4 regions of the Exiguobacterium sp. s125 genome follow, and region 1 is predicted to be linked to each of the others. Evidence: riboswitches for the same ligand, from Rfam matches in the RefSeq annotation. Region 1 holds a riboswitch; each other region holds the start of a gene.
The links. A riboswitch is a leader RNA that binds a small molecule or an ion and turns the genes downstream of it on or off. The one in region 1 is predicted to bind thiamine pyrophosphate.
Positions count from the first base shown of each region.

Region 1 (3,210 bases):
GCTCCAAGTAGGGTTCCGATGAGCGATGCCGTCATGCAACCTGTCCCTGTAATGTGTCCGAGTCGTGGCGTTCCTACGGTTAGTTTTACTTGTCGCTTGCCGTCTGTAATGAAATCAACCGGTCCCGTTACGACGAGAGTCGTCCCGAGCCGTCCAGCAAACTCATGGACGACTTGAAAATCTAATGTCTCTCCGGAAGCGACATCGACTCCTTTTGAACGTCCGACTTGACCGATGAGCGTCTTGATTTCAGAGACGTTCCCCTTAATGACCGTAAAATGAATTGCTTCGAGTAACTCTTTCGTGAATTGTGTCCGAAGTGTCGTCGCCCCCATTCCGACTGGATCTAAAATAATCGGTTTCTTCAATCGGTTAGCCGTTTGACCTGCCAACAATTGCGACGCTCGTGAAGCTGCGTTCAATGTCCCGATATTGATAACGACAGCATCTGCATGTCCAACCATTTCCTCGACTTCTAGGATATCTTCCGCCATGACAGGTGAACCCCCGAGCGCAAGGGTCATATTGGCACACTCATTAATCGTGACCGCATTCGTTAAATGATGAATTAATGGTTTTTTATCATGAATGGTTGTAAGCATCCGTTTCCCTCCAAATGTCATAAAAGTGATGTGTCGGTCCGATTCCGTTCCCTAAGGCAAATCCATGCCGGATTGCTTCAGTTACGTACCGTTTAGCATAAATCACGCTATCCTTCAGGGAATCTCCCAGCGCAAGACGTGCCGCAATCGCGGAAGACAATGTACATCCAGTACCATGTGTATGCTGGCGTTTTAATCGTGCCTCCTGAAACAGATGATGCATCCCTTCCGTGTATAAAATATCCGAGGCATCCGTACTTTCAAGATGACCGCCTTTTAACAGGATAGCGATATCTCGTTTTTGTGCGAATTCCGTCGTCGCCAGCTTCATTTCATCAATTGTCGAAATCGCTTGCCCTAACATGCGTTCCATTTCCGGAATATTCGGGGTCGTCAAGGTTGCAAGCGGCATTAAATGCTCCATTAATGCTTGTTCAGCATATTTCCTTAACAGCGCATGCCCCCCTTTTGCGACCATCACGGGGTCTAAGACGACTGGTCCCTGATAATGTTTCAAACATTTGGCAATGACTTGAATCGTTTTTTCATTCGAGACCATCCCAATTTTAACGGCATCTACACGAATATCGCTAAAAATCGAGTTCAACTGGGCTTCGACAAGCGTTGGTGATACATCTTCAACTGCTTGTACGCCTAACGTATTTTGCGCTGTGATAGCAGTAATTACACTCATACCGTAAACCCCAAGAGCAGAAAAAGTTTTTAAGTCGGCTTGAATTCCAGCTCCACCACTAGAGTCTGATCCAGCAATCGTCAGTACATGTTTCATCGATAGACCTCACTTTCTATGAGAGCACAAGGAGAAAGCGGAACGAAAAAAAGCGCCGTCCGCTGTAAAAAAGCAGACGACGCCATGAAAAACCAACGAGTGTGGTCACTTATTCATGTCTTCAATCTCAACTTTCCTACGCTGGTATTATCCAGATCAGGTGATAGGGTCGAAAACAGAATGGTTTTCCTCTCAGCCAGATTCCTCCAGCTCCCCTAGTTGCTCATGATTTAAATTTCTCTTTCACTGTAGCATAGCGCCATAAAAAAAACGAGCCGAAGCTCGTTTTTATAAGTATGCTAATGGATTAACTGTGTTAGCTGGTCCTGTCGCACTGTATTGGTAACCACCAATATGCAATTCAAAATGAAGATGTGCGCCCGTCGAGTTTCCCGTATTTCCGAGCGTACCGATTTGTTGCCCTTGCGAGACCGTTTGTCCAGCATGAACTGATAATGAATTCATATGCGCGTAAACTGTTGTATACACTTTCCCATTCAAGAAATGTGAAATCATCACGTGATTTCCGTACGGTCCACCGCTTCCTGCTGTGATGACCGTTCCTGAAGCTGCTGCGACGATTGATGATCCGACTGACCCTCTAAAGTCGACACCATTATGGAAAGTATACCCATTCGCACCACTCGCTGGTCCGAATCCTTGTGAAACACTTCCTGACGCAGGGCGAACGAACTGCGCCGAACCACTCGGAACACTAGCGACTGGCGTAGCACTTACGACCTTCTTAGACGTCCCGGCGTTGTTTTTTTCCGCCGCCTCCGCCGCCTTTTCCGCTGCCGCTTTTTCAGCTGCTGCCTTTTCCGCTGCTGCTTTAGCTGCTGCCTTTGCTGCCGCAATCGCACGTTCTTGCGCTTCTAATGTCGCTTGAAGTTCTTTCGCATTCAGAAGTTTTGTCGTAAATTTTGTTTTACCTTGACGTAATTTTTTTAAGGTTGCACTACGTGCTTTCATTTGCTGTTTGAGTTCCTTTTTTTGAACCAAAAGGGCTTCTTTTTCTTTCACTCGCTCTTCCTTTTTATCCACAAGCGTCGCTTTAGCATCAGCTAATTTTTTTTGCGTTTCAAGGTAAGCAGAAATCATCTTGTCATCTTGTTCAGCAATTTTTTTCCCTGCCATCACACGACTAAAGAGATCGCCAAGATCTTTCGAACCAAAAATGACTTCTTCCCATTTAATCGAATTCCCATCATTTTCTTGAAGCACACGAAGGCGGTCTCCTAACAGCTCTTCCTGGCGTTTTAACATTTCTTCATAATGGATAATGTCTGCCTCAAGCTCTTCAATTCGTTCATTCAACTGACGAATCTGTTTATTTTTTTCTGAGACACGAAAAATATTTTCATTGATTGCTGCATCAATCGCATTGATTTGACGTTGCTCTTTTGAAATTTTAGATTCTTGTTTTTTGATTGATTTTTCTAGTTTACGTTGTTCAGCTGCATTATCTGCTTTCTTTTCTTTGATTGTAGCCGCTTGAGTGATTGGGGTGTTCGTCAATAATAACGTCCCTAATAGTACGGTAGAAAATAACTTTTTTAGCATATGTGAGTTCCTCGCTTATGTATGAATTCGATTTTTGAAGTCCTGTTCCGTAGTGAAACTATCTGAAATTGATTATAGCACCGTAATAGTTTCAGAAAAATTTCATTTACATTTCAAATGAAAACGTTATTTTGTAATATAACAACTAATTATTCAAACTGTATAAAAAAGAACCTCTACAATGTAGAGGTTCTTTTACGATTTTATAACATTGACATAGGATTAACACTATTTGCAGGGCCTGTTCCGCTGTAG
Region 1 covers NZ_JACSMI010000004.1:103,555-106,764, reverse strand. The annotation lists gene thiM (hydroxyethylthiazole kinase) at 1-602, opposite strand, end outside; gene thiD (bifunctional hydroxymethylpyrimidine kinase/phosphomethylpyrimidine kinase) at 583-1,392, opposite strand; TPP riboswitch at 1,509-1,619, opposite strand; gene KNQ05_RS11435 (murein hydrolase activator EnvC family protein) at 1,681-2,955, opposite strand; gene KNQ05_RS11430 (murein hydrolase activator EnvC family protein) at 3,159-3,210, opposite strand, start outside.

Region 2 (3,210 bases), on a different contig from region 1:
CTTACATCATGTTCTGTACTATGAACAGGCTTAAATATCTGGTCATTATTAAATAAGTTAAAGTAAAATAATGCAGTAATTCGACTTCTTTCCTCAGTTGATTTTTTCTTTAAAATTCTAGCAAAATCATATATATCCATCGGCAGACTTGAATCTCCTACCAGATTGAAAATATTGTTGTCACTATTGGATTCAAATCGCGCACTTGTATAAAAGTCACCTTTTTCAACTCTCAGTTCTGCTTCTATCGTTCTTAAAATAAACTTTTTTTCCGCTTCCTCAGATTTTCCCTTCCTAACAGGAATTACCCCTAAATATATAAATGCTTTACCTGGAGGGTTCATTCTATTATGATTTGTCACATAATCAAGATGAGGAATCATTCTTTGATAGAAATCTAATTCAATCTTCTCATTTACCCCAACGCCCCTATAAATCTTTCCTAAATCCTTAATTGAAATTTCGAATTGTGATGCCATAGAATTAACTACATCATCAAAAACTTTGAAAAAAGTATATTTTCCAATTATTTCTTCTAATGAAAGCCCTTCTGTTTCTCCACTGTACAAAGCTTCCTTCAATGTATTCCAATGTTCCACCATTATTTCAGATAAACCATTCACTACCTGCTTCATTTCCATAACTGCACCTCAATTTCCATTTTCCATTGATAAGAGAAAGCGTATAACCAAAAAACGTTTCCTGATTATAAGCTACATTCCCTTTTGAAGTTTTCATAGTAACACTATTCTTTCTGATATTATGTGCAAAAAAAGTACATACTTGTTTGATTTCTTATACTGACCATATACTAAATTTCATAGCGAATAAACAGGATCAAGCTTTTTTCTATTCAAAAATAAAAGGGGGATCAAACGACTCATAGGATAGATATTACCTACTCAATAAAAAATCAGCTATTCACAAAGGAGTGCTTTATCAATGACGAAATTAAAAAAAGCTGCAATTCTAACCACACTCACATTGAGCGGTGTATTAGCCGCTTGCGGATCTTCACAATAATCCATTACAACCGAAAAAACAGGACGTGGTGGTCCAACAAATTCGAAATGCGATCGTGACAGTTGGATACAAAGGACGAAAATTCTTAGTAGATCCCATGTTTTCTAAAAAGGACGAATTTGATTCGTTCGATCCCGCTACAAGGGATGATCGAAATCCAGTAGTCGACCTTCCATTCTCTGTGGATAAGATTATGGATGACGTAGACGCTGTCATCATTACCCACACACATGAAGATTACTTTGATCAAGCAGCAAAAAGAACAAATTCCAAAAGACATCAAAATGTTAATGCAAGATAAAAAAGATGCAGATATGGCACGAAAAACAGGCTTTACAAATATCGAAGTCATGAAAGAAGGCCAAGCGACGATCTTTAAAGGCGTCAAACTGACGGAAGTAGATGGTCGTTATGGCTACGGAAAGATGGCAAAGAAAATGGGAAATGTCATGGGCGTTATCTTTCAGCATCACAAAGAAAAAACTTTATATGTAGCAGGTGATACCGTTTGGTATTCGGAAGTGAAAAAATATCGATACGTGTAAACCAGAGATTTTTATTTTGAACGGAGGACAGAATCAATTCCTAGAAGGTGTACAAAGCCGCTCTAAAAGCCAAAATTTTAGTAAGTCATATGGAAGCCGTAAACCACTGGGGACTCTCGAGAAAAGAATTGAAGACATTCATTAAAGGTAAATACATCACATCCAATGTCCTTGTTCCGATTCTGATGATGCCACCACTGTTTCGTTCCATGAATTGTGGCAAAACACTTTGGATGATGTGAAAAGCCGCTTTTAATGTTTCATTCAGTTTCTTTTGATAATCTTTCCATTGCAAGTCGATAAACGATTTTTGAGCAACCGGATCAAATTTGAAGTCTACTAACTCAATATTCACGACAACATCGATTTGACCATAGTGTGCTGTTGCGGATTGCATCATGCTCTCGACATCTTCCTGCTTCGTACATTTGCATATAAGGTAATAGCATTTTCTGTACGAAATTCACTCATAAGCTTTTCTACCGCATTCTTGCTTTTATAGTAACTATCACCACTTTAAATCTATTGCACACGTCTAAATAATCACATAGCAAAGAACGACATCATCGTCTCCGCTTGTTCATCAGAGTTTACACTTCCCTACGCTAGTACTACCTAGTTCAGGTTCAAAGGGTTTGAGTAGCTACTCATCTCAGTTAAATAACACCCCTAGTGATTCTATTTAAGTTACCTTCACTTTAGTGCTCTAGTGAACACCTGTCACTGATGATGAAATTGATTCGATAATAGTTTTCTAAAAATATGCAGCATAAAAATAGATTCATTACTTTTTCCGGATTGCTTTGTTACGGTCATATCTTGTACTAGACAATCCTAATTATCATTTTTTTCTTTGATGATGTCTTAATATACGAGCGATTTGATTTTGCAGATCGATTACGTGACCTAGAAGTTCGAATCATTGATGTTTGCAATATAAGTAAAACTTATCTTGTGTAATCATTGTATGGGACCAATTAAGCCGTAAGTATATCGTCTTCCCTCTTCTTATTGATGACTTGATTTGTTTCTTCGTAAAGTCATGCGTGCTCTATTTGATGCTTTTATTATTTTTTGAATAAAAACGTACCAAATCAATCAACGATTCATTTTCTTTACCATACTAGCATTGAAGTTCTTCTCAACTGCGTAAGAGTAAGTGCTTTGATACGTTAAAAGCCTGTCTCATTATCAAGGTAATGAATCATTTTTTTCTCTACCGCGTCATCCCCAATTTTCTGATAAACATTCCTTTATGTCTCGACTACGACATACAAGCTTTTCTGATTATTTTTAAGTCGCGTTGATTGGTGTAAGTCTATTCTTTTAAAAGCTATCAACTATGTTTGATCAGTAATGGCTTAAATTTTTATTTAAATTAGTACTCGAGCGTTACAAGTGATTTTTTAGAGAAGAACTATAAATTTCTAATCTATTTTTTCTTGTAAATATGTACAATACAAATACAAATATTTTTAAAGGAGCTGAACTTATGAACATCCGAAAAGTATTATTTCTCATCATGATTGCTATTGTCTATCTTTTACTCTTCACTATCACCTTTTGGAGTCTCATTGGCTTATTGATCTCAGCAATTGGTCTATACTTTTACTTTAAACCAAGGCTTCGAAATCCAGTGAAG
Region 2 covers NZ_JACSMI010000008.1:43,331-46,540, reverse strand. The annotation lists gene KNQ05_RS14435 (RES family NAD+ phosphorylase) at 1-641, opposite strand, end outside; partial or broken gene KNQ05_RS14430 (MBL fold metallo-hydrolase) at 1,049-1,747, shown strand; gene KNQ05_RS14425 (SDR family oxidoreductase) at 1,654-1,965, opposite strand; TPP riboswitch at 2,149-2,249, opposite strand; gene KNQ05_RS14420 (hypothetical protein) at 3,061-3,210, shown strand, end outside.
Region 2: linked by a shared signal. The riboswitch ahead of KNQ05_RS14425 (SDR family oxidoreductase) and the one ahead of thiD (bifunctional hydroxymethylpyrimidine kinase/phosphomethylpyrimidine kinase) in region 1 are both predicted to bind thiamine pyrophosphate.

Region 3 (3,210 bases), on a different contig from region 1:
CGTTCCGAGTAATAACCGCGACTGAAATGTCGTTTGACCAATCGTTAACATGATTAACCGCCTCCTACGAAGTGAACGATTTCAAAAGAATCGCCTGTTTGAATGGGTGTGTTTTGGTATGCTGTCCGCTCGACAATCTGTCGATTCTGTTCGATGATGACCATTTTTTCCGTCAAATTGAGATGATGAATCAATCCGTCGATTGTCGAAATCGATCCGTCAAGCGTATACGGTTGACCATTAATGGTGAGTTGCATTCGTGTTCCTCCTCGATTCATGTAATGAAAACGGACGAAGCTCATATTTCGGCGTGATTCCCGTTACCTCGTCTGCCAGGACGGACGCCGTGATCGGGGCGAGTAATATCCCGTGCCGATGATGCCCGGTCGCGACGAATAGGTGCCCGACTCCCGGGACCTGCCCGAGATAAGGCAATCCGTCCGCTGTTTGTGGACGAATCCCGGACCAGATGTCCACGATTTCCGCTTCTCTGATTGCCGGGAACAGTCGCGCCGCCGCCTGCAGGAGATGTTCAATCCCGCTGACGCTGACCCCTGTCGTCTCGTCACCGATCCGTTCCGTCGCCCCGATGATGATCCGTCCGTCAAACTTCGGGACGAGGTACACGTCGTCGCTAAACAACGTTTCGGTCAAGACATGCCCCGGAAGCCGGACGGCGAGGCATTCGCCTTTGACCGGTACCGTCGCGATCTCGACACCACTCGTCGCGAGTAACGCTTCTGATCCCCGACCGCTTGCGACCACGACGTTCCCGGCTTCGCGCTTACCGTTACTTGTCGCAACGCCGACGACGGTCGCCCCTGCCCGGTGCAGTCCCGTGACCATTGTCTGTTCTTCAATCACACCTCCGCGGGCTTTAATCGCGTGACGGAGCGAACGCGTCAACTGGACGGGATCGATTTGACCGACGGATGCAAATTGAATTTCCTCGTGCCCCCGAATCAACCGAAAGGGATTTTCTTTATAGCCACTATCAATGCCGGTCTCATTAAACAGCTCACGGACGAGGTCGGGATAAAGCTGTCGACTCGCTGCCGCCAGTTGATGTAAGGCAGGGATCAGTTCATGATCCGTCGCAAGCATGCCGGCTGCCGCTCGCGTCGTTCCTTCGCCACACCGGCTTTGCTCAAGCACGCGTACCGGTTGTCCTCGTTTGAGCAATTCGTAGGCGAGTGTCAAACCGATTACGCCTGCGCCGACGATTAACGTCTCTGTTGCTTTCATTGATCAAGCACCTCGCGATACGCTAGGACTGCTTCGACCGGATTTGCCTGACCGAGAATCCCTGACATCACAGCGATGCCAGCAACTCCGGTCGCGAGGACATCGGCGACATTCTCCGGCTGAATCCCGCCAATCGCGATGACGGGGACTTTTGAAAACGTGACGATTTGCGCGAGTGCCGCTAGTCCGCGCGGAGCAATGTCCTGTTTTGACGCCGTCGCAAAGACATGACCATACATGACGAAGTCGCTGCCCGTCTCAAGCGCTTCCGTCAAGGAGTGGATTGATCGGCCGATCTGTAGCTCGCTGAATTGACGCCGCACGACAGCGACGGGAATACTGCATGATGTCAACTGGACACTTGCCTTCGTCACGAGGGCGACATCAAGCCGGTCATGGACGATTAGTTTTTCACGTGGAACACCGGCGCATACTAGCTCCTCGATCAATTGGACGAGTCGGTCCGCCGACCAACCCGGTTCCCGGATATGAATCATGTCGACATAAGGCACAACAGCCGGCAAGACTTCTAGAAGATGTGTCAGCTCTTTTGTCCCGGTCGTCACAATATGTAACTTCGGACGCATACCTTCTCCTCCTTGCTACACAAAAAGGACCACCCCATGAACATGATGGAGTGGTCCGAAAAATGTCCAGGTAAGACCTGAGACAGGATGATAATCAGAAGCCACTTCCCTCCGCTAGTACGAACTAGATCAGGTTCAAAGGGTCCGGATATTTCCGTCTCAGTCTGCTGCGAGACTCCCCTAGTGTAGAACTATTTAGTGTTGGTTGGTTCATTCGTAGTCTACCATGACCGCTCGCTTGATTTCTAGTCCGACTTGTCAGTTCAGCCGATCCGTGACCGTTTTGACCTGTTCCGTCAATTGTTCACGCGTTGGAATCAGCTTCGTGTCTGCTAAATCATACGTTTGTTTTAATCGTAAGACACGTGTCACTTTTGCGTCGAGGTCAGCCCGTGATAGTGACTTGTCCTTGACCCCCTGCATAATTGCCGCATGAACATCCGTGTAAGCACCGGCTTGCGAGAACATCGCCATGTCGGCACCACGTTCGAGGGCGAGACGCGAAGCTTGGGCGAGACCATATTGTTTCGTGATCGCACCCATTACGAGGTCGTCCGTCACGATGACGCCATCGAACTTCAACTCTTCACGCAACAGCTGTTGCATGACCGGCTCTGATAACGACGACGGATTGTCTGGGTCGAGCGCCGGGAATAAAATGTGTGCGACCATCACCATTTCCGCTCCGGCATCGATTGCCGCTTTGAACGGGACGAGTTCCAGTTGCTCGAGTTGCGCTTTCGTCTTCGTCACGGTCGGTAAGCCGACATGCGAATCGACAATCGTATCGCCGTGTCCGGGAAAATGTTTGACGACCGGCACGACGTCTTCCGACTTGATTCCCTGCATTAACGGGACACCGAGCCGGGCGACGTCATCCGGCTCAGCACTGAGTGCCCGGTCACCGATGATCGGGTTCGCCGGGTTACTGTTGACATCAAGAACCGGGGCGAAATCCATATTAAATCCATAAAACCGTGACATCGCACCAAGCGCCTGTCCGGCCTTTTGCATCAATGCCGGATCGTTTTTCTGACCGAGCGTCAGACTCGGAGGTAAATGAAACGTTTGATCCGGGACACGACTGACACGTCCTCCTTCTTCATCGAAGCCGAGGAACGCGAGCGCTTCGTCGTCTTGTGCGTCCTTGATTGCTGCCGTCAAGGTTTTCAGCTGGGCGTCTGACGTGATATTGCCTCCGAGTAACAGGACACCGCCTATCGCGTGATTGTTTAACAGACTTCGGTCCGCGTCCGATAACGTCGTCCCGCTGATCCCGATATACAGCAATTGATCGACCTTTTCAGCAGTCGAGAGTTTGGCGAGCTGACGTTTGATGTCTTGCTCCGCCTGGTCGGCAGCCGTCGGTTCGTCAGCG
Region 3 covers NZ_JACSMI010000001.1:1,352,344-1,355,553, forward strand. The annotation lists gene KNQ05_RS06900 (thiazole synthase) at 1-51, opposite strand, end outside; gene thiS (sulfur carrier protein ThiS) at 54-257, opposite strand; gene KNQ05_RS06910 (NAD(P)/FAD-dependent oxidoreductase) at 241-1,245, opposite strand; gene KNQ05_RS06915 (thiamine phosphate synthase) at 1,242-1,832, opposite strand; TPP riboswitch at 1,922-2,024, opposite strand; gene nagZ (beta-N-acetylhexosaminidase) at 2,091-3,210, opposite strand, start outside.
Region 3: linked by a shared signal. The riboswitch ahead of KNQ05_RS06915 (thiamine phosphate synthase) and the one ahead of thiD (bifunctional hydroxymethylpyrimidine kinase/phosphomethylpyrimidine kinase) in region 1 are both predicted to bind thiamine pyrophosphate.

Region 4 (3,210 bases), on a different contig from region 1:
AGCGTCGTCCCGTTTAATCGCGCCTGCTCGAACATCTCGATGAGTTGACTTGTCGTCTCGGCATCTTGACCGAACGTCGGTTCATCGAGTAACAGGACGTCTTTTGGTTCTAACAACATCGTTGCGACGCTGAGCCGTCGCTTTTGACCCATGCTCAGGGCGAGGGGCGACTGACGGGCGACATGGGTTAACCGGTAGGATTGCAACGCCGTTTCAATCCGCTCCGGCGTCGGTGCATCCATGCTGATTACGAGCTCGTCTTCGACCGTCTGCTTGAGAAATTGGAGCTCTGGCTGTTGAAAGACGAATCCGACGTGTCGGTAATAGCTCCGACTTTTCCATGTCCGCAGTTCTTTTTCGAACAAGCGGACCGTACCGCCTTGCGCCGGAATCAATTTCGCCAGTGTTTCGAGCAACGTGCTTTTCCCGGCACCGTTCGATCCGACGACCATGATCCATTCTCCGGCGTGTGTTGCAAGCGACAGGTTATCGACAATCACTTGCTTACGGCGTCCTAACGCGGTGCGCGTCAGCGCGAACGTCGTGTCGTGCCGAACCGGAGGACGGTTGTTAGTCACTTTTCGTAACCGCCCCGCCTGGGAAGAAGCGGGGGGCACGGTTTCCAGTTCATACGGGTAGAGGAGCGGCGTCGCAATGCCGCGTCGTTCAAGTTCATCGCGATACTGACCGAAGACATCAAGCGGCGGACCATCGCGTAAAATCGTTCCGCCGTGATCGAAGACGAGCACCCGGTCACTGAACGTCACACAGCGGTCAAGCTGATGTTCAATCAGAACGAGCGTCAACGTCCGGTCGTGATGGAGTTCCTCAATCAGCTGCATCAAAACCCGATGTCCTGCCGGATCGAGTTGCGCCGTCGGTTCGTCAAGCAATAGAATATCCGGCTCAAGGGCTAGGACGCAGGCGAGGGCGAGTCGTTGTTTCATCCCTCCTGACAGTTGCATAATCGGTGTCGTCAGCGGCACATCAAGGCCGACACGTGCCAGTACGGCGTCAACCCGGTCATCCATCTGACTGCGGTCGACTGAGCGATTTTCAAGACTAAAGGCAACTTCCGCTCCGACGGTCTGCATGCAGAACTGGTCGTCCGGATTTTGAAAAAGGATTCCGACCGTCCCATTCGTTTTGCAGTGGCCGCTGACATCGGCTTCGATCGCGTCAGGTAATAAACCGGCGAGAACATGTAAAAACGTCGTTTTCCCACTGCCGCTCGGTCCGACGAGCAACGTCGTTTCCCCTTCGTGTAGCGTCACCGTCACCTTGTGCAGGACGTTGTCATGTTGCCCCGGATAGCGGACAGACAAGTCGTTACAATGAATCATGCTGCATCCGGCTTCCGCCGCTTACGCCCGATCGCATAACCGTTCAACGTCCCTGTCTTGACGAGCGCATCGACGATGACTTTCGCAAGTAATCCACCGAGCAATGCACCGCTGACGAGTTGAAGGGAAAACGTCAACAGAAGTGTCGTCGTCGTATAGTAGGCGAAACCATTGACGACAAGACTATAGACCATACTACCGATTGCGGCGAACATTCCGGATAGAACTAACGTCATTGTGTTGAACTTCCGGTATCCGAAGAGGGCAAAAGCGATTTCGGCACCGATTCCTTGAGCGAAACCAATCAATAAGGCCGATAATCCGAAGTGACTCCCCGTGAATAATTCGACAGCCGCGGCGACGACTTCTGCAATCAGTGCTGCCCCGGGCTTTTGAATGATGTAGGCGACAAGCGGACTCGCGATGACCCAAATCCCGAACATCCAGTTCGATCCGACCGGTCCGAAGATCGCGGAAATCGGTAACCACAATGTCGACCACCCTAAGTAGAGTACCCCGCAAGCAACCGACAACATCATCATGACGATGATTTCTTTCATTTTCCAACTGTTCATGTTCCTATCTCCCTTTGGCACAACCACCAGACAAACAAAAAGACCGCCCTCTATGAAAGAGAGCGGTCACTGAATCTGCAAACATGCAGAAAAATTGAACGAATTACCGCTCCACTTTCCTACGCTAGTATGAACTAGATCAGGTTCAAAGGGTCCGAAGTGAATCGTCTCAGCCAATGGGCTCCCCTAGTGGATGTGCATATAGTGTGTACGCTATTTACTGTACCGACTCTACCGACAGTTGTCAATACAGATAAAAACCCTCCGCGAGGGGAGGGTAAGAAAAATTATTCTTTTTCTTTCGTTTGTTCTTCAGTAGAAACTTCTTCTGTCGCTTCAGCTGGTTCTTCAGCATCTGCTTCTTCGAGATCCGCTTCAAGTGTCGATTCGACGACGGCAACGACTTGAATGTCACCTTCCGTAACGATACGGTATTCTTTTTCTTCCGGCAAATCCGAAACCGATAGAGAATCACCGAGGTTAAGATTTGTCACATCGACTTCGACGCGTTCCGGTAATTTATCTGGTGTAGCTGCAACTGTTACTTTAAAGAGTGTTTGTGAAAGATATCCACCAAGTTTTGCACCAGCCGCTTCGCCGACGAGGACGATATCTGTTTCGACTTCTGTTTCTTCATCCATTTTAACAGCGATGAATTCAACGTGCTTGATTGTTGGTGTGAAGATATCCATATCGAGTTTGTTGATCAGTGTGTTGACTTTTTTACCACCGATTTGAAGTGCAACAAGTGCATTCTCACCATGTTCGCGAACGACTTTGATCAATGCTTTTTCGTCAAAGGCAATCGGTGTACTTTCCACTTTGTAACCATACACGACACCAAGAGCTTTTCCTTCATGACGTAATTGCTTTCTAAGTGAGCGTGGGCGTACTTCGCGTTCTTCTACTTTTAATGTTACTGACATGTTCATTTCCCCCTTGAATTTGGTATAGCCCTCAAAAGGTAATGAAGAAAGGAGTGGAACGAATCGTTCCGGATCAAGACAGTGCATCGAATGCTATTTCAAATTGATTTCATAAAAATGAAGATCGAAGTGAGTGGTTAGCATTTCTCTCCCAGGTCATTACGCTGATATTGAGAAACATGTGGTTGTAAAAGCAACTCGCTGATGCGGTGCTATGATAGTTATACCCCTGTAACATTAAAAGCTAAACATCAACCGGCGAAAAAACGATAGCCAGAAACCTGTTCTCCCTAGAGCAGCAACGGTTTACATCATGTAAAGAAATCGGTGCCTTTCCTCTTATTCAAGCAATTGAACCATCTCATC
Region 4 covers NZ_JACSMI010000001.1:1,049,862-1,053,071, reverse strand. The annotation lists gene KNQ05_RS05145 (ABC transporter ATP-binding protein) at 1-1,343, opposite strand, end outside; gene KNQ05_RS05140 (ECF transporter S component) at 1,340-1,918, opposite strand; TPP riboswitch at 2,018-2,116, opposite strand; gene KNQ05_RS05135 (50S ribosomal protein L25/general stress protein Ctc) at 2,206-2,844, opposite strand; gene KNQ05_RS05130 (DEAD/DEAH box helicase) at 3,184-3,210, opposite strand, start outside.
Region 4: linked by a shared signal. The riboswitch ahead of KNQ05_RS05140 (ECF transporter S component) and the one ahead of thiD (bifunctional hydroxymethylpyrimidine kinase/phosphomethylpyrimidine kinase) in region 1 are both predicted to bind thiamine pyrophosphate.